One region of the Enterobacter sp. PL_is514 genome, then DNA from elsewhere that is predicted to be linked to it. Evidence: predicted binding sites of a transcription regulator. Region 1 holds the regulator's gene; each other region holds the start of a gene.
The links. Region 1 encodes LexA, which represses DNA repair genes until DNA is damaged. Its sites were predicted from a motif close to TNCTGTATGTACATACAGNA; they were not measured.

Region 1 (5,866 bases):
CTCACGGGTAGCGGCATACACGGGGTTGAGCGGATAGTAGATGCGATTGTGCTTCTTGTTGGCCTCGCCTACGACCAGCAACCGCACCTCTTCCTCCGTGTTGTTGATAAAGGTGTGGCAGATACCGGTTCCGGCAGGAAATCCCACGCTGTCGCCAGGTTCAAGTTTCCATAAATAGCCATTTATCCACGCTTCTGGATAACCTTCGAGCACATAAATGAACTCTTCTTCATCGCTTTCCGCATGCGGATAGGACGTTCTGCGCCCGGGCGGCAAACGCTCATGATGGATACCAATGCGCCTGAGCCCAAGCTTACGAGCCAACGGGGCGCCGATAGAAAAAAGCTCATCGCTATCTGGATAGGTCGAATCATCCGCACCTTCTACGTCGCGCCAGTGCCGAATACAGTCAGGTTTTTTCATTGTTTATTTCCCGGTTTGTAATGGGTCAGGTATAGCACAGACTGGCGGATCTCGGTGTTTTTACCAGAACATGATAAAGTGGGGGTTTTCCGTCCTATAACATCCGGGGTGCTACATGGATAAGTCCACAAAAGAGCTGTTAGCGCAGGCCGAAAAGCTGTGCGCGCAACGCAATGTGCGCCTGACTCCGCAGCGCCTTGAAGTATTACGTCTGATGAGCCTGCAGCAGGGTGCCATCAGCGCCTACGATCTGCTCGATCTTCTCCGCGAAAGCGAGCCGCAGGCAAAGCCGCCAACGGTTTATCGCGCCCTGGATTTCCTGCTTGAACAAGGGTTCGTGCACAAGGTGGAATCCACCAACAGCTATGTGCTGTGCCATCTGTTCGATCAGCCCACCCACACATCGGCGATGTTTATCTGTGACCGCTGCGGCGTGGTGAAAGAAGAGGCTGCGGAAGGCGTGGAAGACATTATGCATACGCTGGCAGCGAAAATGGGGTTTGCCCTGCGTCATAACGTGATTGAGGCGCACGGGCTCTGTTCCGCGTGCGTGGAGGTGGAAGCCTGTCGTCATCAGGACGCGTGCCAGCACGACCACTCAATTCTTGTGAAGAAAAAGCCGCGTTAACGGCAAAAGAAAAGGCGGCTTAGAGCCGCCCTGTGGGTTATTCAACGTTACCAGCGGTAGTCGTTACGGGTTTCCCAGTCTTTGACTTCGTTTTCCGCCTGATCTTTCGCGTAGCCGTAACGTTCCTGAATTTTACCGACAAGCTGATCGCGTTTACCTTCAATGACGGTCATATCGTCATCCGTCAGCTTACCCCACTTTTCTTTCGCTTTACCTTTGAACTGCTTCCAGTTGCCGCCGATTTCGTCTTTATTCATCATCGTGTCCTCTTAAGTTAAGCGTCGGGTCGTAACGTCCGTTACGTTCTTTTCTGCTGGACGTGATAATTATTGTAGTTAAGGATTCGGCAGTTGGTTTCATATTCGGAATCTTTAACCGTCACGATATATCGTGACGTGAAGAGAACCAGGTATTGTTTTGCCAGTGGCGGTGCCAGATAAACGCCAGCGACAACCCTCGCAGCGAGAGGAAAACGGCCAGGGCCAGCCACAAACCGTGATTACCCAGCCAGGGGAGCGTCAGCAGCGTCAGACCAAACCCGGCCGCTGCAACCGCCATACTGTTACGCATTTCCGCTCCGCGCGTCGCACCAATAAACATGCCGTCCAGCAGATAACACCAGACGCCGACCACCGGTAAGACGACTTGCCAGATGAGATAGTGACTCGCCAGCTCGCGCAGCGCAGGGATAGACGTCAGCAATGCAACGATCTGCTCACCAAAGAAGGCGTAAACCAGACCGAACGCCAGCGCCACCAGTCCCGACTGGCGGCAGGCTGCCCGCCAGACGTCCCGAAGCTGCCCGCTTTCGCGCGCACCGTACGCCTGCCCGGAATGCGCTTCTACCGCATAGGCAAAACCGTCCAGCGCGTAGGCGGTAAAGGTCAGTAGCGTCATCAATACTGCGTTGACCGCAACGATTTCTGGCCCCAGTCGAGCCCCGAAAACCGTCAGCGCCCCGAAGCAGAGCTGAAGAAGAAGCGAGCGCAGCATGATGTCTCGGTTAAGCGCCAGCAGCTTACGGATATTGCCGCGCCATGCGGTTTTGAGCAGCGCCAGGGAGATGCCGCGCATCGCCAGCACGCGCCAGACCATCCACAGGCCAATAATAAAAGTTCCGTACTCGGCAATCGCCGTCGCCAGCGCCGCGCCCTGCACGTTCATATGCAGACCCATGACCAGCCAGACATCCAAAACGATATTGAGCAGGTTACCCACCACCAGCAAAATCACGGGTGCACGGGCGTACTGCACGCCCAATAGCCACCCCAGCAGAACCAGGTTAGCCAGTGACGCGGGCGCGCTGAGCCAGCGGATTTCAAGGAAACGTCGCGCCTGCTCTAATACCGCCTCGCTGCCGCCAACAACATGAAGCGCAAGGTCGATCAGGGGCGCACGCAATAAAACGATTAACGCCCCCGCGCCAAGCGCGAGGATCAGCGGCTGGACCAGCGCGCGCGCCAGACGCAGCGGATCTTTTGCACCATAAGCCTGTGCCGTGAGCCCGGTGGTGCTCATACGCAAAAAGAGCAGCAGCATAAACAGGAAGCTGGTTGCCGTCGCGCCAATCGCCACGCCGCCAAGATAAACAGGCGAATCAAGATGGCCAATAACGGCCGTATCGACCAGACCCAGCAAGGGAACGGTAATATTGGAGAAGATCATCGGCAGAGCAAGACGCCACAATGCCTTATCGGATGCCGTCAGCAGTGACATGAAAAATACCGGGTGTGGAGAATGAAGCAGGCTACAGCGGCGCCATAGCCTGTCAGGAAGAGGTTACAGCCATTCGCCGTTGCGAATGACCCCAACCGCCAGCCCTTCGATAGAGAAGTTGTGTTCGCGAAGATCGACCACAATCGGGGAGAACTCGTTGTTTTCAGGCAGTAGCTGAACGGTGTTCCCCTGTTTTTTCAGACGTTTGACGGTGACTTCATCATCAATGCGCGCGACGACTACCTGGCCGTTACGCACATCCTGTGTTTTATGCACCGCAAGCAGATCGCCGTCAAGAATACCGATGTCTTTCATCGACATACCGCTGACGCGCAGCAGGAAATCAGCGCTCGGTTTGAACATGGCTGGATCGACCTGGTAATGGCCTTCAATATGCTGCTGTGCCAGTAAAGGCTCACCGGCAGCAACACGCCCCACCAGCGGAATGCCCGTCTCTTCTTCCACCAGCAGGCGGATACCCCGTGACGCGCCCGAAACAATCTCAATCACGCCCTTACGCGCCAGCGCTTTCAGGTGTTCTTCGGCAGCATTCGGAGAACGGAAGCCCAGACGCTGCGCGATTTCCGCACGCGTGGGTGGCATACCCGTCTGGCCGATATGATCCCGGATGAGATCAAACACCTCTTGCTGCCTGGTCGTTAACGCTTTCATTCCGCCCCCTGGGTGTATATACAGTTATGCTGTGAGTATATACAGTCAAAGGCGATTTTGGAACCAAAAACTGCACAAAAAACCAGGGACTTAATTATTCCTCGAGGCTCATCGGAAATGTGACCAAAGCAGCGTGACCCAGGTGATAGCGGCAGTGATAATCGCCAGCAACACGGCAGCAGAGCCCATGTCTTTTGCACGGCCAGAAAGTTCATGGAAATCTGAACCAATGCGATCAACCACGGCCTCAATAGCGCTATTAAGAATTTCCACTATCATCACCAGAAGCACGGAACCGATAAGAAGTACGCGGGTAATCGCATCAACATCAAGGAAACAGGCGACGATCACCGCGATGATAGCGGCGATGCCCTCCTGGCGAAAGGCGGCTTCGTTGATCCACGCGGCACGGAAACCTTTCCATGAATAGCCGGCGGCTTTGATGATACGCGTTAACCCAGTGGTATTATTGGCCATTAAAAGAACCTTTTATGAAAAAAAGCGTCAGTAACAGGAACTGTAGCGCGTTTCGCTACAGCCTGAAGTATGACGGGTAACAACAGAAATTTTGCGCGCTTTCTGTTATCCTTGCGCCGCAATTGCATTATTAACCAGAGGCTTTACATCGTTTATGTCCGGCTGGCCACGAATTTACTACAAATTACTTAATTTACCATTAAGCATCCTGGTAAAAAGCAAGTCTATCCCAGCAGAACCCGCGCTGGAATTGGGACTCGATACGTCACGTCCTATTATGTACGTTTTGCCTTATAACTCGAAGGCAGACTTACTGACGCTTCGCGCCCAGTGTCTGGCGCATGACTTACCTGACCCGCTTGAACCGCTTGAAGTTGACGGTACGCTGCTGCCGCGCTACGTGTTCATTCACGGTGGACCGCGCGTGTTTACCTACTACACGCCAAAAGAAGAGTCCATCAAGCTGTTCCATGACTATCTCGACCTGCACCGCAGCAACCCCGATCTGGATGTGCAGATGGTGCCGGTATCGGTGATGTTTGGTCGTCGTCCGGGCCGTGAAAAAGGTGAAGAGAACCCGCCGCTGCGCATGCTTAACGGCATCCAGAAGTTCTTCGCGGTCTCCTGGCTGGGACGCGACAGCTTTGTGCGTTTCTCCCCTTCCGTTTCGCTGCGTCGAATGGCGGACGAGCACGGCACCGACAAGATCATCGCGCAAAAACTGGCGCGCGTGGCGCGTATGCACTTCGCCCGTCAGCGCCTTGCTGCCGTTGGGCCGCGTCTCCCGGCGCGTCAGGATCTGTTCAACAAGCTGTTGGCCTCCAAAGCGATTGCCCGCGCCGTTGAAGACGAAGCGCGCAGCAAGAAAATATCGCATGAGAAAGCCCAGCAGAACGCCATTGCGCTGATGGAAGAGATTGCAGCGAACTTCTCTTATGAGATGATTCGCCTGTCCGATCGTATTCTCGGCTTTACCTGGAACCGTCTCTACCAGGGCATCAACGTTCATAACGCCGAGCGTGTACGTCAGCTGGCGCATGATGGCCATGAGATTGTCTATGTTCCCTGCCACCGCAGCCATATGGACTACCTGCTTCTTTCCTACGTGCTCTATCATCAGGGGCTGGTACCACCGCACATTGCAGCCGGTATCAACCTGAATTTCTGGCCAGCAGGTCCGATTTTCCGTCGCCTGGGCGCATTCTTTATCCGTCGTACCTTCAAGGGCAACAAGCTCTACTCCACCGTGTTCCGCGAGTATCTGGGCGAGCTGTTCAGCCGCGGCTATTCCGTGGAGTACTTCGTGGAGGGCGGTCGTTCCCGTACCGGACGTCTTCTCGATCCTAAGACCGGCACGCTGTCGATGACCATTCAGGCGATGCTGCGCGGAGGAACCCGTCCCATCACGCTGGTGCCAATCTACATTGGCTACGAGCACGTGATGGAAGTGGGCACGTACGCCAAAGAGCTGCGCGGTGCGACCAAAGAGAAAGAGAGCCTGCCGCAGATGCTGCGCGGCCTGAGCAAGCTGCGCAATCTCGGTCAGGGCTACGTGAACTTTGGCGAACCAATGCCGTTGATGACGTACCTGAACCATCACGTTCCCGAGTGGCGCGAATCCATCGATCCTATCGAAGCGATTCGTCCGGCCTGGCTGACGCCAACGGTCAACGGCATCGCGTCCGAGCTGATGGTGCGCATTAACAACGCCGGTGCGGCTAACGCCATGAACCTGTGCTGTACGGCACTTCTGGCTTCGCGTCAGCGCTCGCTGACCCGTGAACAGCTCACGGAGCAGCTGGATTGCTACCTGGACATGATGCGCAACGTGCCGTATTCCGTTGATTCAACCGTGCCTTCTGCGACCGCTAGTGAGCTTATCGATCACGCGCTGCAGATGAACAAGTTTGAAGTCGAAAAGGACACGATCGGCGACATCATCATTCTGCC
Region 2 (5,866 bases), on a different contig from region 1:
TTACCGGGGCAACCATTCTGTGCTTCTCCTTTACCGGTTTTGACGGGATCAGCAACCTGTCTGAAGAAACGAAAGATGCAGAGCGCGTGATCCCGCGCGCCATCTTCCTGACGGCGCTGATTGGCGGTCTGATCTTTATTTTCTCGACCTATTTCCTGCAGCTGTACTTCCCGGATATCTCTCGCTTCAAGGATCCGGATGCGTCTCAGCCGGAAATCATGCTCTATGTGGCGGGTAAAGCGTTCCAGGTCGGCGCGCTGATCTTCTCCACCATCACCGTACTGGCGTCCGGTATGGCCGCTCATGCAGGCGTTGCGCGTCTGATGTACGTAATGGGCCGCGATGGCGTATTCCCGAAAAGCTTCTTCGGCTACGTGCATCCAACATGGCGTACCCCGGCGATGAACATTATCCTGGTCGGTGCGATCGCGCTTCTGGCGATTAACTTTGACCTGGTGATGGCAACGGCGCTGATTAACTTCGGTGCGCTTGTGGCGTTTACCTTTGTAAACCTGTCGGTTATCTCTCAGTTCTGGATCCGTGAAAAGCGTAACAAGACGCTGAAAGATCACTTCCAGTATCTGTTCCTGCCGATGTGTGGTGCCCTGACCGTAGGTGCGCTGTGGGTTAACCTGGAAGAGAGCTCGATGGTGCTTGGCCTGATTTGGGCGGGTATCGGCCTGGTTTACCTGGCCTGCGTCACGAAGAGCTTCCGTAACCCGGTTCCTCAGTACGAAGACGTCGCGTAAGACTGTGTCGGGTGGCGGCTACGCCTTACCCGACCTACATACCCCGTAGGCCCGCGTAAGCGAAGCGCCACCGGGCAAAAAAAAGCCGGAGACATCGCCTCCGGCTTTTTTATACCCATCGATCAAACTATCTCTTGCGCGTACTGGAACAGGGATTTCAGCAGCGCCTGTTTCTCAGCATTCCCTTCATACTGGCCATAAAGCATTTCCAGCTCCTGGGCGTAGCTGTGCAGATACTCTGGCGTAAAGACGTTGCGACGGTGCTGCAGCCAGCGTTCCTGCTCTGCTTCATCCAGGGTTCCCGGGTAGTTACGCGCGCGATAATTAAACATCAGCTTTTCAATGCGTTTATCGGCGAAGGTGATATCCAGCGCCGGTAAGTTACGCGGCTCGGTTTGCAGAACGATATTCATTGCAGCGCGATCGGCATCGCTGAAGAAACCATTATAGAGCTGGGCATCCACGTTTTCTGACGGTACGAACGGCTCGGCTTCGGCAAAAATGGCGACCACCTTCTCGCGCACCTGCGGGTTTTCGCGCAGCACTTTCAGGTTATCGAGGCAGTGCTGCCGGTTAATGCCCAGCCTGTCTGCATCTTCAGGGCGCAGCGTATTGGCCTGCGCCAGGACCGGACATTTATTGATATGCACCAGTTTGACCGGCACCGCAGGCAGATCGCCGAGTTCATTCTTCGGCGTGTACAGCCGTTCGCGCAGGGTATCGCTGTCGAGCTCCAGCAGCGGCGATATATCGCCGGCCAAATCCACCATAATCACCGCATTGCGGTTGTCCGGATGCCAGGCCAGCGGGGCGACCCAGCTGGTATTACCGCGCCAGGCGCCAAACATGCCGGAAATATGCACCAGCGGCTTCATCTGCGGCACATCAATCAGCGTGGTCAACTTCTGTTTACTGCGGTGGCTCAGCAGATACTCGAACAGTCGTGGCTGCGCGCTTTTCACCAGCTTCGCCATGGCAATGGTGGCATAGACGTCGGCCATCGCGTCGTGAGCATTGCTGTGCTCAATACCGTTGGCGCGGGTCAGGTGTTCCAGCCGGAAGCTGGTCAGCCCTTCCTCATTTTCCGGCCAGTTAATGCCTTCGGGACGCAGGGCGTAGCAGGCGCGCATGATGTCGAGTAAATCCCAGCGCGAATTGCGGTTCTGCCAGCTCCAGGCGTAGGGATCGTAGAAGTTACGATAGAAGATATTGCGCGTCACTTCGTCATCGAAGCGGATGTTGTTGTAACCGACCACGCAGGTATTGGGGACGGTAAACAGGTCGTGGATGCGTCGGGCGAATTCTGCCTCGTTAACGCCTTTTTCCCGCGCTTCCTGAGGAGTGATCCCGGTGACCATCACCGCGCCGGGCTGCGGCAGATAGTCATCCGCAGGCTTGCAGTAAAAGACCTCTGGCTCGCCAATGATGTTGAATTCGTCGTCGGTACGGATGGCGGCAAACTGCGCCGGTCGGTCCAGCGCCGGGTGAGTGCCAAAGGTTTCATAGTCATGAAATAAAAAAGTCGGGCGAGCGGCAGAGTCAGACACCAGTAATACCATCCTGTTAAAAAATGACGTCACTATGGTAAACGATCGTGCGGTCGAGACCGAATAAAAAGCACCTCCACGTTGCAGATTTGCGCGCCAGCTTCAGAGAAAAATCTGCGTTCTGTCACATTTTTTTGCAATTAAGCCAGGTAACGACATCAGAACTCCCGTAAAAAGGTCATCGATTTTTAATGACCTGAGGATATACCGTTGAAACGCCGTCTGTTTATTGCTGTTTCTTTACTCGCTTCGAGTGTCTCATCTGCTTTTGCGGCCGAACCACTGGATTTTTCGCCGCAGCCTCCGGCCATTCAGGCTGGCTCCTGGGTGCTGATGGATTACACGACTGGTCAGATCTTAACGGCGGGCAACGAACATCAACAACGCAATCCGGCGAGCCTGACCAAGCTGATGACGGGGTATGTGGTGGATCGGGCCATTGATAGCCACCGCATTACCCCGGACGACATCGTCACCGTAGGGCGCGATGCCTGGGCAAAAGGGAACCCGGTGTTTGACGGTTCATCGCTGATGTTCCTGAAAGAAGGCGATCGCGTCTCCGTGCGCGACTTAAGCCGCGGCCTGATTGTCGACTCCGGCAACGACGCATGCGTGGCGCTGGCCGATCACGTGGCGGGCGGTCAGCCGCAGTTTGTGAAGATGATGAACGACTACGTGCAGAAGCTGAACCTGCGCGATACGCATTTTGAAACCGTCCACGGGCTGGATGCGCCGGGCCAGCACAGCTCGGCCTATGACCTGGCCGTACTCTCCCGCGCCATCATCCACGGTGAGCCCGAGTTTTATCATATGTACAGCGAAAAGAGCCTGACCTGGAACGGGATCACCCAGCAAAACCGTAACGGCCTGCTGTGGGATAAAACCATGAACGTGGACGGGCTGAAAACAGGGCATACCTCGGGGGCGGGTTTTAACCTGATTGCGTCCGCCGTTGACGGCCAGCGCCGGTTAATCGCGGTAGTGATGGGGGCGGACAGTCCGAAAGGGCGCGAAGACCAGGCCCGGAAACTGCTGCACTGGGGGCAGCAGAATTTCGATACAGTGCAGATCCTGCATAGCGGTAAAAAAGTGGGGACAGAGCGGATCTGGTACGGCGATAAGGAGCAGGTGAAACTGGGTACCGACCAGGACTTCTGGCTGGCCCTGCCGAAAGCGGAAGTGCCTAACATCAAAGCCAAATACGTACTGGATAAAAAAGAGCTGGAAGCGCCGATCGCCGCGCACCAGCGGGTCGGGGAGATCCAGCTCTACGACCGCGACAAAGTGGTGGCGCACTGGCCGCTGGTGACGCTGGAAGCCGTTGATAAAGGCGGCCTGTTCTCTCGGCTGAGCGATTATCTGCACCACACGCTCTAACGGCAGATGAGCAGACTGGCAGGGTTGCGAGTCTGCTCACATAATAAACACTCCTCGTTTGCTGATAATAGTAATCCGGTTTTATAGTGTATAAATATACAGTAATAAGCGGAGGCAGCATGGACTACAGCATTAAGCAGCAACAGAAACGTAAGATTGCCGGTTTTCATTTGGTCGGACCGTGGGAACAAACGGTAAAACAAGGCTTTGAACAGCTGGTGATGTGGGTCGATGGGCGTCACATTGAGCCGCTGGAGTGGGTGGCGGTTTACTACGATAACCCGGATGAAGTCCCGCCAGAAAAACTGCGCTGTGATACGGCCGTTACGGTACCGGATGATTTCGTTATCCCGGAAAACAGCGAAGGCGTCATGATGACGGAAATCGCGGCCGGGGATTATGCCGTGGCGACGGCGCGCGTGGAAAACTACGACTTCGCCACGCCGTGGTATCAGTTCTTCAATTCCCTGCTGCAGGACAATAAGTACCAGATGGCGCTCAAACCCTGCTTCGAACGCTATCTCAATGACGGCAATGCGGACGGTTACTGGGATATCGAAATGTATATCGCGGTAGAGCATAAAACGGTTTAAGCCTGCTAAGTGAAGGGTTTTTCAGCCGGGAGCGATCCGCCCGGCCGAAAACACAGTACAATTGTGATTTGCCGTGTAGCTGGAGAGCGGGTGTGCGTCCCGACAAATCATTAACCCCTTTTGAAATTCGGTTGTACAAACACTACCGCGTGGTGCATGGATGCCGCATCGCGCTGGCTTTCGTGCTGACGTTTGTACTGGTGCGTTTATTGGATGTTCCGGAAGGGACGTGGCCGCTGATCACGCTGGTGGTGGTGATGGGGCCCATCTCGTTTTGGGGGAACGTTGTTCCGCGCGCCCTGGAGCGCATTGGCGGGACCGTGTTAGGTTCGGCTCTGGGGCTTATCGCCCTCAAGCTGGAGCTTATCTCGTTTCCGGTGATGCTGGCATGGTGCGGTGCCGCCATGTTCCTGTGCGGCTGGCTGGCGTTGGGTAAAAAGCCGTATCAGGCGCTGCTGATCGGTATTACGCTCGCGGTGGTGGTCGGTGCGCCCGCCGGGGATATGACCACGGCGCTGTGGCGAAGCGGGGATGTCATCCTGGGTTCACTGCTGGCGATGCTCTTCACCGGTATCTGGCCGCAGCGTGCTTTTCTGCACTGGCGTATTCAGATGGCCAGCTACGTCACCGCGTTTAACCGCGTCTATCAAGCCGGTTTTTCCCCGAATCTGGTTGAACGCCCGCGCCTGGAAAAGCACCTGCAGACCATCCTTAACGACGTGGTCAAAATGCGCGGCCTGATCACGCCCGCCAGCAAAGAAACCCATATTCAGAAATCGATTTTTGAAGCCATCCAGACGGTAAGCCGCAATCTGGTCTGCATGCTTGAGCTGCAAATCAACGCACACTGGGCCACGCGCCCAAGTCATCTGTTGATGCTTAACGCGCAGACCCTCAAAGAGACCCAGCAGATGACGCAGCAAACGCTGTTGACCATCGCTCATGCGCTCTATGAAGGGAACCCGCAGCCGATACTGGCCAACAGCGAGCGACTGAACGAGATTGTCGCGGAGCTGAAGCAGTTAATCAATGAACGCCAGAGCGATAACGTGGCGGAAACGCCTATTCATGGCTACGTCTGGCTGAGCATGGAACTGGCGCGGCAGCTTGAGCTGTTATCGCACCTGATTTGCCGGGCGCTGCGCAAATAAAAGGCGTATGTGACGGCTGCTGCTTCGATTCAGCAGCAATTGGGGTTATGATAGCTTTAAACGATATACTCATTGTCATTCGCAGCCGCTGTCAGTAAGGTTATTGTTACAACGGTTGCCTTAACGAATCCGAATCTCACATTATCAGGGGTGTAAAAATGGAAACTACCAAGCCTTCGTTCCAGGATGTTCTGGAATTCGTCCGCCTGTTCCGCCGCAAAAACAAACTGCAGCGTGAAATCCAGGACGTTGAGAAGAAGATCCGTGACAACCAGAAACGTGTTCTGCTGCTCGACAACCTGAGCGACTACATCAAGCCAGGCATGAGCGTTGAAGCTATTCAGGGCATCATCGCCAGCATGAAGAGCGACTATGAAGACCGTGTTGATGACTACATCATCAAAAACGCTGAGCTGTCCAAAGAGCGTCGCGACATCTCCAAGAAGCTG
Region 3 (5,866 bases), on a different contig from region 1:
GGCGGGCGTGATGATCGGCATGGTGCTGACCGCCACCCTGTTCAACGTTATTGGTTCTACTACCAACCCGATGTTCTCCATGCCGTGGTACTGGCATCTGGTGTTGGGGGGCTTCGCGTTCGGCATGATGTTCATGGCGACGGACCCGGTCTCGGCCTCGTTTACAGACAAAGGTAAATGGAGCTATGGCGTGCTCATTGGCGCGATGTGCGTCCTGATCCGCGTGGTCAACCCGGCCTATCCGGAGGGGATGATGCTGGCCATTCTGTTTGCCAACCTGTTTGCGCCGCTGTTCGACTACCTGGTGGTGCGGGCCAACATCAAGCGGAGGAAGGCGCGTGGCTGAAGTAAAAAATAACGACAGCATCAGCAAAACGCTGCTGGTGGTGCTGGTGCTCTGTCTGGTCTGTTCCATCGTCGTGGCCGGTTCTGCCGTGGGGTTAAAACCCCTGCAGCAGGAGCAACGCGCGCTGGATAAACAGCGCAACATTCTGGCCGTGGCCGGGCTGATGCAGGAAGGAATGAGCGCAGACGACGTTTCGGCCGTCTTTGCCGAACGTATTTCCGCGCGGCTGGTGGATTTAAAAACGGGTGAACTGCTGGATAAAGACCCGGCAACCTTCAACCAGGCGCTGGCGCTGAAAGATCCGCAGATGAGCGTGACGCTCGAGGCATCGCAAGATCCGGCCGGGATTAAGCGCCGCAGCAACCTGGCCGAAATTTACCTGGTGCGTGACCCCCAAAAACGCATTCAGGAAGTGGTGCTTCCTGTCTACGGCAACGGCCTGTGGTCAATGATGTATGCCTTTGTGGCACTGGATACGGATGGCCGCACCGTTAAAGGCATTACGTATTATGACCAGGGCGAAACGCCGGGGCTGGGCGGCGAAGTGGAAAATCCGAACTGGCGGGCACAGTTTGTCGGCAAGAAAGTGCTCGACGATAACGGTTTGCCTGCGCTGAAGGTGATGAAAGGGGCGGCACGTCCCGGTGACGACTACGCCGTCGACGGGCTTTCCGGCGCCACGCTCACCTCAAACGGGGTGCAGCACAGTTTTGATTTCTGGATGGGCGAGCTGGGCTTTGGTCCTTTCCTGAAAAACGTACGTGAAGGAGCGCTGAACAATGGCTGATACCGGTGAACTGAAAGAAGTGAAAAAGGTGCTCATTGGCCCACTGCTCGCCAATAACCCGATCACGCTGCAGGTGCTGGGCGTCTGTTCGGCCCTGGCGGTAACGACCAAGCTGGAAACGGCGGTGGTGATGACGCTGGCCGTCACGCTGGTCACGGCGTTTTCGAGCATGTTTATCTCGATGATCCGCCACCACATTCCCAACAGCGTGAGGATCATCGTGCAGATGGCGATTATCGCCTCGCTGGTGATCGTGGTCGATCAGCTGCTGCGCGCCTTCGCCTATGAAACCTCCAAACAGCTCTCGGTGTTTGTCGGGCTGATCATCACCAACTGTATCGTCATGGGGCGTGCGGAAGCCTACGCCATGAAAATGCCGCCGCTGGCGAGCTTTATGGACGGTATCGGCAACGGCCTGGGCTACGGCGCGATCCTGCTGACCGTGGGGTTCCTGCGCGAGCTGATTGGCAGCGGCAAGCTGTTTGGCATCACGGTGCTGGACACGGTGCAAAACGGCGGCTGGTATCTGCCAAACGGTTTGTTCCTGCTGGCCCCTAGCGCATTCTTCATTATCGGTTTGCTGATCTGGCTGATTCGTACCCTGAAGCCAGAACAGCAGGAAAAGGAGTAACCGACGATGGCTCATTACCTGAGTTTGTTTGTGCGCGCGGTGTTTGTTGAAAACATGGCGCTCGCGTTTTTCCTCGGCATGTGTACGTTCCTCGCCGTGTCTAAAAAGGTCTCCACGGCATTTGGGCTGGGGGTGGCGGTCACGGTTGTGTTGGGGCTTTCGGTTCCGATTAACAATCTGGTGTACAACTTCGTGCTGCGGGACGGCGCGCTGGTGGAAGGGGTTGATCTCAGCTTCCTGAACTTCATCACCTTTATCGGGGTGATCGCGGCGCTGGTGCAAATCCTTGAGATGATCCTCGATAAGTACTTCCCGTCGCTGTACAACGCGCTGGGGATCTTCCTGCCGCTGATCGCGGTGAACTGCGCCATCTTTGGCGGCGTCTCGTTTATGGTTCAGCGTGATTACAACTTCAGTGAATCCGTGGTGTACGGTTTTGGTTCCGGCATCGGCTGGATGCTGGCGATTGTCACCATGGCGGGGATCCGCGAGAAAATGAAATATGCCAACGTGCCTGCGGGTCTGCGTGGCTTAGGGATCACCTTTATCACCACCGGTCTGATGGCGCTGGGCTTTATGTCCTTCTCCGGTGTGCAGCTATAAGGGCTAACAGATGGAAATTATCCTTGGCGTGGTCATGTTCACGCTGATTGTACTGGTGCTGTCAGGACTCATTCTGGCGGCGCGCGCGAAGCTGGTGAATTCCGGCGACGTGGTGATTGATATTAACGACGATCCGCAGAATCAGATCCGCACGCCGGCGGGAGATAAACTGCTCAACACGCTCTCAGGTAACGGTATTTTTGTCTCCTCAGCCTGCGGCGGTGGCGGCTCCTGCGGGCAGTGCCGCGTGACGGTAAAAGAGGGCGGTGGCGATATTCTGCCCACCGAACTGACGCATATCACAAAGCGTGAGGCAAAAGAGGGTTGCCGTCTGGCCTGCCAGGTCGCGGTGCGCCAGAACATGAAGATTGAGCTGCCGGAAGAGATCTTCGGCGTTAAAAAATGGGAGTGCGAGGTTATCTCTAATGATAACAAAGCCACCTTTATTAAAGAGCTGAAGCTGCGGGTACCGGAAGGGGAAGATGTTCCGTTCCGCGCCGGGGGATACATTCAGATTGAGTGTCCTGAGCATACCGTGGCGTATGCGGACTTTGACGTTCCGCAGGTGTACCGCGCCGACTGGGACAAATTCAATCTCTTCCGTTTTGTATCCGAGGTAAAAGAGCCGACGCTGCGCGCCTACTCGATGGCCAACTACCCGGAAGAGAAGGGCATCATCATGCTCAACGTGCGTATCGCCACGCCGCCACCGAATGTGCCGGATGCACCGCCGGGCGTGATGTCGTCATACATCTGGTCTCTGAAGCCGGGAGATAAGGTGACCATCTCCGGTCCGTTCGGGGAGTTCTTTGCGAAAGATACCGATGCGGAAATGGTCTTTATCGGCGGCGGTGCCGGTATGGCCCCGATGCGCTCGCACATTTTTGACCAGCTCAAGCGGCTCGGCACCAAGCGTAAAATCAGCTTCTGGTACGGGGCGCGTTCGCTGCGCGAAATGTTCTATGACGACGAGTTTGAACAGCTGGCGCGTGAAAACCCGAACTTTACCTTCCATGTGGCGCTCTCCGATCCGCAGCCGGAAGATAGCTGGACGGGCTATACGGGGTTCATCCACAACGTGCTGTATGAAAACTACCTCAAACAGCACCCGGCGCCCGAGGACTGCGAGTTCTATATGTGTGGTCCGCCGATGATGAACGCCGCCGTGATTAAGATGCTGAAAGATCTCGGCGTCGAAGATGAGAATATCATGCTCGATGATTTTGGAGGCTGATGATGCTGACGTTTCTGGCAACCTTTGTGGTTTTTGTGCTTGTCATCTTCGGCATGTCGTTAGGCTGGATCGTTAAACGGAAAAGCATTCAGGGCAGCTGCGGCGGTATTTCCTCCATTGGGATGGAAAAGGTCTGCGACTGCCCGGAACCGTGCGATGCGCGGAAAAAAAGAATGGCCCGCGAGCAGCAGCGCATCATTTAATCTGCCAGGTCGGGTAAGGCGAAGCCGCCACCCGACAATTCCCACGCACACTTCTCAATCCTCATTTGTTTACTGTATACTTATCCAGTTATGAGTGAGGGCTTACTATGCGCAAAATAATCCATGTTGATATGGACTGCTTTTTTGCCGCAGTGGAGATGCGTGACAACCCGGCGCTGCGGGATATTCCCATCGCCATTGGCGGCAGCCGCGTTCAGCGTGGTGTCATCAGCACCGCCAACTATCCTGCGCGCAAATTTGGCGTGCGCAGCGCCATGCCGACGGCGATGGCCTTAAAGCTTTGCCCTCATCTCACGCTTCTGCCCGGGCGGTTCGACGCCTATAAAGAGGCTTCCCTTCATATTCGGGAAATCTTTTCCCGCTATACCTCTCTGATAGAGCCGCTGTCGCTGGACGAAGCCTATCTCGATGTGACCGACAGCGTGCATTGCCACGGCTCCGCCACGCTGATGGCGCAGGAGATCCGCCAGACGATTTTCAACGAGCTGAATCTGACGGCATCGGCGGGGGTCGCGCCCGTTAAATTCCTCGCCAAAATCGCCTCCGATTTAAATAAGCCCAACGGTCAGTACGTCATCACGCCGGAAGAGGTGCCTGCGTTTTTGAAAACGCTACCGCTCGGTAAAATCCCCGGCGTCGGGAAAGTCTCCGCTGCAAAGCTGGAAAGCATGGGGCTACGGACCTGTGAAGACGTGCAGCGAAGCGACCTCGCCATGCTGCTGAAGCGCTTTGGGAAGTTTGGCCGCGTGCTGTGGGAGCGCAGCCAGGGGATTGACGATCGCGATGTGAACAGCGAACGGCTACGTAAATCCGTCGGCGTTGAGCGCACCCTCATTGAAGATATTCATGACTGGTCCGAATGCGAAACCATAATTACGGAACAGCTTTACCCGGAGCTGGAGCGACGCTTAAGCAAGGTGAAGCCGGACCTGCTCATCGCCCGACAGGGCATCAAGCTCAAATTCAACGACTTCCAGCAGACCACGCAGGAACACGTCTGGCCGCGACTGAATAAAGACGATCTTATCGCAACGGCGAAAAAGGCATGGGAAGAACGCCGGGGCGGGCGAGGGGTGAGGCTGGTGGGATTGCACGTCACGCTGCTGGATCCGCAGTTAGAGCGACAGCTGGTATTAGGATTATAAAAAAGCCCGGAGCGCTACGCTTACCGGGCCTGCGTTTTTCACCCTCTCCCTGTGGGAGAGGGCTGGGGTGAGGGTATTACTTAACGGGGATCGCTTTCAGCAGTTCAGTCAGCAGCGTCCAGTAATGGCCGACGCTTTCGATATGAACCTGCTCATCCGGCGAGTGTGGACCGGTAATGGTTGGCCCGATAGATACCATGTCCATGTCCGGATACGGTTTCTTGAACAGACCGCATTCCAGACCGGCGTGGATCACCTGAATGTTCGGGGTGCTGTTGAACAGACGCTGATAGGTTTCACGCACCAGCGCCATCACCGGAGAACTTGCATCCGGCTGCCAGCCCGGGTAGCTGCCTTTTGCAGACGTTTTCGCGCCCGCCAGCGTGCCCAGAGATTCCAGCATGCTCACCACGTACTCTTTACCGCTGTCGATCAGCGAACGGATCAGGCAGATAATTTCCGCGCTGTCGTCGCTCATGGTCACCACGCCCACGTTCAGTGAGGTTTCCACCACGCCTTTCGCCACGTCAGAGTTGCGGATCACGCCGTTTGGCGTCGCGTTCAGCAGCTGAACGAAGGTGTCACGAGACTTCGCGGTCAGCGCGGCTTTATCCGTGGAGACGGATTCCAGCACCACGGTCAGGTTCTTCTCTTTCGCTGACAGTTCGTTTTTCAGGATATCCAGGTACACGGTGGAGAGTTTTTTCAGCTCGTCGGCTTTTGCCGCCGGTACTGCCACTGTGGCGAAGGCTTCGCGTGGGATCGCGTTGCGCAGGGTACCGCCGTTGAAATCAACCAGACGCAGATCCAGCTCAGCCGCATGGCCTGCCAGGAAGCGCGCCAGCAGCTTGTTGGCGTTGCCCAGACCCAGGTGAATATCGCCGCCGGAGTGGCCG
Region 4 (5,866 bases), on a different contig from region 1:
TCCAGCTCACCGCTGCGGATAAGCGCCGTTAATTGCTGGCGATCGCGCAGTTTTGGCAGCACGCTCATGTGCGTGATGACCGAGCAGTCGGCTTCACCTTCCCACTCCCCCAGTACGTCAAGCTGGCGTTCGCTGAAGACCAGTACAAGCGGCGTCGATAACTCTTTTAAAACAATGCGCAATACCTTCCCGTTTAGCCGCTGACGCGCAGCTTTCAGCGCCGGAGCGCGATACAGGAAAGCATTCAGTACATTCTCGATGCCTGCGGAGACTAAGGGTTTAAAGGGCACGGGACACCTCCACTCAGAATTTGTAACCGCGATGCAGCGCGACGACACCCGCCGTCAGGTTGAAATATTCAACGTTCTCAAATTCTGCATCCTGCATCATGGCTTTTAAGGTGTCCTGATCCGGGTGCATACGAATAGATTCCGCCAGATAGCGGTAACTTTCCGCATCATTCGCCACCAGCTCACCGATGCGCGGCAGCACGTGGAAGGAATAGGCGTCGTAGGCTTTGCTCAGCGGCTCAATGATCGGTTTCGAGAACTCGAGCACCAGCAGGCGTCCACCCGGTTTCAACACGCGGTACATGGAGCGCAGCGCCTTTTCTTTATCGGTCACGTTACGCAGACCGAAGGAGATCGTGATGCAGTCAAAGGTATTGTCCGGGAACGGCAGCGCTTCGGCGTTTGCCTGAACATATTCCACATTCCCCACCACGCCGATGTTACGCAGCTTTTCGCGGCCCATTTTCAGCATGGAGTCATTAATATCGGCGAGGACAACGCGCCCGGTTTCGCCCACCAGGCGAGAGAATTTCGCGGTTAAATCGCCCGTACCGCCGGCTAAATCCAGCACCGTTTGTCCGCGACGCACGCCGCTACAGTCAATGGTGAAGCGCTTCCACAAGCGATGAATGCCGAACGACATCAGGTCATTCATTACATCGTACTTCGCCGCCACGGAATGAAATACGTGGGCCACCATGTCAGCTTTCTGCGCTTTGGCGACAGTCTGAAAGCCAAAGTGCGTTGTGTCTTGTGAATCGTCAGCCATCTCAGAGCCTGCTTATCAGTAAAATGTTCGTGAAGTGTAACAGATTGGGCGCGTTTGCCCTACGTTTCAACCACCGCGAAAGAAACGCGCTGGAGTCTCGTCTGGTGATAAATCCACCGCTAACGTATTGTCTTCACTGTTTGTCTTTTGTTCGTCCGCACCTTCTCTCAGGCGAAACTCGTCGTCCTGGGCGGTGGCCTGTTCCACCAATTCCGGATTAATCTCGCGTTTAACCTCTACCCCCAGGCTGCGGAATGATTCGGCCTGCGCCAGCAGATTGCCGCGTCCCGAGGCGAGTTTTTTCATCGCCTGGCGGTAGTTATCCTGCGCACGATCCAGGCTCTGCCCGACTGAGGACATGTCGTCCACGAAGAGGCGCATTTTGTCGTACAGCTTGCTGGCATGATCGGCAATCTGCTGCGCGTTGCGGCTCTGGTGTTCATAGCGCCACAGGTTCGCAATGGTACGTAACGCCACCAGCAACGTGGTAGGGCTGACCAGCATAATGTTATTTTTGAGCGCTTCGGTGATGAGTTCAGGCTGCCTGTCGAGTGCCAGCAGAAACGCGGGCTCTACCGGAATAAACATCAGGACATAGTCCAGCGAGCGAAGACCCGGCAACTGCTGATAGTCTTTTCTGCCGAGCAGGCGAATGTGGTTACGCACGGAGGCAATGTGCTCCTGCAGCGCCGATTCGCGGGTGTAGTCATCCTCCGCGTTGAAGTAACGCTCATACGCCACCAGGGTCATTTTGGCGTCAATCACCACATCTTTACCCTGCGGCAGCCGCACAATCACATCCGGCTGCATGCGCGAGCGGGCGTCGTTTTCGATACTCACCTGCGTTTCGTATTCATATCCTTCCCGCAGGCCGGAGGCTTCCAGTACGCGGGTCAGCACCACTTCTCCCCAGTTGCCCTGGGTTTTGTTATCCCCTTTGAGCGCGCGGGTCAGGTTAACCGCTTCCTGCGCCATCTGGGCATTCAGCTGCTGGAGATTGCGAATCTCATGCGCCAGGGTGTGCCGCTCGCGGGCTTCCTGACCAAAACTGTCCTGCACCTGACGACGAAAACCGTCCAGTTGTTCACGCAGCGGCGTCAGCAGGCTGTTAAGGCTCTGGCGGTTCTGTTCATCAACGCGACGGTTGCTGTGCTCGAAAATACGGTTGGCGAGGTTCTCAAACTGTTCGCTGAGGCGCTGCTCGCTGTTGATCATCTGGCGGATTTTGTCTTCCGCATGCAGCTGAGTGGATTCAAGGCGGGTGGTCACTTCGCGGAGATCGGCCTCCAGCGAGGTGTTGATATCACGGAGATTGCGCAGCTCGTTGTTAAGCAGCTCGCACTCGTCGCGCCAGTGGTCACTCAGGGCAAGCTGCTGCTTTGCCGCACTTAATTCAGCGACGATCTCTTCGCGCTCTGCCAGCTGATCGGCCTTCTGCTGTGCATGCTGATAGCTGGAAATGAGCCAGCCTATCGCCACGCCCACCAGCGCAATCACCGCATAAATCAGGACTGAGATATCCACAATGCCCCCTGCATCAACGTATTACCCGCACAAAATAAGATTGTGCTGTATAAACGTCCAGTTTGAAAGGGTTTTCCTGCGAGGCGCTACGCAAAAAATAAAGGCCGAACGTGTCGGCCTTTGATTTCGAAAGGAGGGGACTAGATCAGGCGACGCGCGGCTTCGACCACGATTTTCACTGCATGGCTTTCGGTCTGCTTCATGGTTTCGGCGTTCGGGATCTCCTGCTGGGTACGGTTGACGATAACGCCCGCCACCATACCGGCACGCAGACCCTGGCTTGCGCACATGGTCAGCAGCGTGGCGGATTCCATTTCGTAGTTCATCACACCCATTGACTGCCACTCTTCCATGGAGCCTTTGAAGCGGCTTACCACGCGGCCAGAGAAGGTGTCGTAACGCTCCTGGCCCGGGTAGAAGGTGTCGGAAGAGGCGGTTACGCCCACGTGGGTGGTGGCACCCACAGATTTTGCGGCTTCAACCAGCGCGGTGGTGCACTCGAAATCCGCCACTGCCGGGAATTCCATCGGTGCAAAGTGCAGGCTTGCACCGTCCAGACGGACGGACGCGGTCGTGACCAGCACGTCGCCGACGTTGATGTGCGGCTGGATAGCGCCGGTGGTACCGATACGCAGGAAAGTACGAATGCCCAGTTGCGCCAGCTCTTCAACAGCAATAGACGTAGACGGACCACCGATACCGGTAGAGCACACGATCACCGCTTTGCCATCCAGCTCTGCGCGCCAGGTGGTGAATTCACGATGGGCTGCCAGCTTAACCGGCTTATCCATCAGCGCGGCGATCTTTTCCACACGCTCTGGATCGCCAGGGACGATAGCGAGCGTAGCCCCTTGTAAATCGTTTTTAGTGAGGCCGAGATGAAAAACATCAGACTTAGACATAGGTGACTCCTCTGTGGGTCGGTTAGTCAGAAGAAGTAAAACGGTACTTTACAGAAGCAGTAAGCATAATTTCGTGACGCATCTCACCATGAATGAAAATGATTGCATCGAATTTCCATTAAAAAGTGATTTACATCACATTAACAAGTTATATCGTCAGGTGCTGCACAAAAGATAGACCGTTTAAGGCACTGTGAGTTGTTAACCTGGTGTCTATATTTACCTTTGCGCTAACTGATTGGTACGGAGAATGCCATGACTGAAAAAACCGGTTTTGCACCTGCTGCGGCCCCGCATGCCTCAACCATCGTCTCAACGTCTGAAGATGCCATCACCGCGGGTGAGACCTCCATTCCCACGCAGGGAGAGAACATGCCTGCTTACCACGCACGACCAAAATCGGCAGACGGCCCGCTGCCCATCGTGATCGTGGTTCAGGAAATTTTCGGTGTTCACGAACACATTCGCGACCTCTGCCGCCGGCTGGCGCTGGAAGGCTATCTGGCCGTTGCGCCAGAGCTCTACTTCCGTCAGGGCGATCCGAACGACTACAGCGATATTCCCACCTTGCTCAGCAACCTGGTCAGCAAAGTCCCGGACGCGCAGGTGCTGGCCGACCTCGACCACGTCGCCAGTTGGGCGGCGCGCAACGGGGGCGATCCCCATCGTCTGCTGCTCACCGGTTTCTGCTGGGGCGGACGCATTAGCTGGCTGTATGCCGCGCATAACCCGCAGCTCAAAGCCGCTGTCGCCTGGTACGGCAAACTGGTGGGTGAAAAAACGCTGAATTCACCGAAACATCCGGTTGATATCGCCACCGAGTTGAATGCCCCCGTGTTAGGGCTTTACGGCGGTCAGGACACCGGTATTTCGCTGGATTCGGTAGAAACCATGCGCCATGCGCTCCGCGCGGCAAATGCGAAGGCGGAGATTGTAGTTTACCCGGATGCCGGGCATGCGTTTAACGCCGACTATCGTCCGAGCTATCACGCTGAATCGGCGAAAGATGGATGGCAGCGGATGCTTACGTGGTTCCGTCAGTACGGTGGTAAAAAAGGGTAAGCCTTTCCCATCATCATGACGCATAAGGAGTACGTGTTATGGACTATTCCCTCGCGTTTCCACACGGTTTTTTATGGGGCGGCGCGATTGCCGCCAACCAGGCCGAAGGCGCATGGAACGTGGACGGTAAAGGGCCGTCCGTTGCCGACGCTGTCGCCTGGAAACCCAACCTCTCCGTGAAAGATTACAGCGGCCATATGGCCCTGACGGACGAGAATATCCGCGACGCGTTTGAAGGTAAAAATGATGCGCTGTACCCGAAACGCCGCGGCATCGATTTTTATCACCACTATAAAGACGACGTCGCGCTGTTTGCTGAGATGGGTTTTAAGGTGCTGCGCGTATCCATTGCCTGGTCGCGTATTTTCCCGACCGGAGAGGACGCCGCGCCAAACGAGGCCGGGCTGCAGTTTTATGAAGAACTGTTCCGCGAGCTGCGTCGTCATAACATCGAGCCGCTGGTCACCCTTTCCCACTACGAAATGCCGCTGGCGCTGAGCGAAAAATATAACGGCTGGGTGCATCGTAATGTGGTCGATGCCTTCGTTCGCTTCAGCAATGTTTGTTTCGACCGCTACAAAGAGCTGGTGCGTTACTGGCTAACCTTCAATGAAATAGACAGTATTCACCGCCATCCCTTTACGACCGCGGGCATTCGCGAAGAGAAAAGCGCACCGGGCAACGCGAAACAGGATATCTATCAGGGTCTGCACCATCAGTTTGTCGCGTCTGCACTGGTCACGCGCGACTGCCACGCCAAAATTCCGGGCAGCCAGGTCGGGTGCATGCTGACGAAACTGACGACCTATCCGCACAGCTGCCGTCCGGAAGACGTTGAAGCCACGCTGAAGAAAAACCTGGAAAACTATTTTTATGCCGACGTGCAGGTATTTGGCGACTATCCCCCGCTGATCCTGCGCGATCTGGAACGACGAAATATCCATATTGAAATGCACCCTGACGATCGGCGTATTTTAAAGGCGCATACCGTCGATTTCGTCTCCTTCAGCTATTACATGTCGATGACCGAATCCACGCAGCCTGACGCCGAACGCATTCCCGGGAATACCGTTCTCGGTGTGAAAAACCCGTATCTGCCTGCGTCAGAATGGGGATGGCAGATTGATCCGCTTGGGTTGAAAATCTCGCTGCTGGAGCTGTATGACCGTTACCGGAAGCCGCTGTTTATCGTTGAAAACGGTCTGGGCGCGAAGGATGTGGTCGAAAACGGCAAGATCCACGATAGCTATCGAATCGACTATTTCCGCGCGCATTTCGCGCAAACGCTGGCCGCGATTAATGAAGGCGTGGAGGTGATG

Region 2: a site for LexA is predicted at 3,758-3,777, ahead of sbmC (DNA gyrase inhibitor SbmC). Genes of this name have one in related genera too.
Region 3: a site for LexA is predicted at 3,875-3,894, ahead of dinB (DNA polymerase IV). Genes of this name have one in related genera too.
Region 4: a site for LexA is predicted at 2,627-2,646, ahead of rmuC (DNA recombination protein RmuC). Genes of this name have one in related genera too.

Annotation. Positions count from the first base shown of each region.
Region 1 is NZ_JBVPGN010000031.1:64,628-70,493, forward strand. It holds gene AC0TNG_RS11285 (cupin domain-containing protein) at 1-423, opposite strand, end outside; gene zur (zinc uptake transcriptional repressor Zur) at 539-1,051, shown strand; gene AC0TNG_RS11295 (CsbD family protein) at 1,099-1,308, opposite strand; gene dinF (MATE family efflux transporter DinF) at 1,430-2,767, opposite strand; gene lexA (transcriptional repressor LexA) at 2,831-3,439, opposite strand; gene AC0TNG_RS11310 (diacylglycerol kinase) at 3,548-3,916, opposite strand; gene plsB (glycerol-3-phosphate 1-O-acyltransferase PlsB) at 4,071-5,866, shown strand, end outside.
Region 2 is NZ_JBVPGN010000028.1:189,608-195,473, forward strand. It holds gene plaP (putrescine/proton symporter PlaP) at 1-749, shown strand, start outside; gene sbcB (exodeoxyribonuclease I) at 872-2,308, opposite strand; gene dacD (serine-type D-Ala-D-Ala carboxypeptidase DacD) at 2,507-3,673, shown strand; gene sbmC (DNA gyrase inhibitor SbmC) at 3,793-4,266, shown strand; gene AC0TNG_RS07135 (FUSC family protein) at 4,359-5,417, shown strand; gene AC0TNG_RS07140 (DUF496 family protein) at 5,576-5,866, shown strand, end outside.
Region 3 is NZ_JBVPGN010000032.1:26,395-32,260, forward strand. It holds gene AC0TNG_RS11740 (NADH:ubiquinone reductase (Na(+)-transporting) subunit B) at 1-346, shown strand, start outside; gene AC0TNG_RS11745 (Na(+)-translocating NADH-quinone reductase subunit C) at 339-1,133, shown strand; gene AC0TNG_RS11750 (NADH:ubiquinone reductase (Na(+)-transporting) subunit D) at 1,126-1,764, shown strand; gene nqrE (NADH:ubiquinone reductase (Na(+)-transporting) subunit E) at 1,771-2,367, shown strand; gene nqrF (NADH:ubiquinone reductase (Na(+)-transporting) subunit F) at 2,378-3,601, shown strand; gene nqrM ((Na+)-NQR maturation NqrM) at 3,601-3,804, shown strand; gene dinB (DNA polymerase IV) at 3,912-4,970, shown strand; gene pepD (cytosol nonspecific dipeptidase) at 5,047-5,866, opposite strand, start outside.
Region 4 is NZ_JBVPGN010000024.1:62,009-67,874, reverse strand. It holds gene ubiJ (ubiquinone biosynthesis protein UbiJ) at 1-290, opposite strand, end outside; gene ubiE (bifunctional demethylmenaquinone methyltransferase/2-methoxy-6-polyprenyl-1,4-benzoquinol methylase UbiE) at 304-1,059, opposite strand; gene rmuC (DNA recombination protein RmuC) at 1,126-2,583, opposite strand; gene udp (uridine phosphorylase) at 2,724-3,485, opposite strand; gene AC0TNG_RS01985 (dienelactone hydrolase family protein) at 3,741-4,547, shown strand; gene AC0TNG_RS01980 (family 1 glycosylhydrolase) at 4,586-5,866, shown strand, end outside.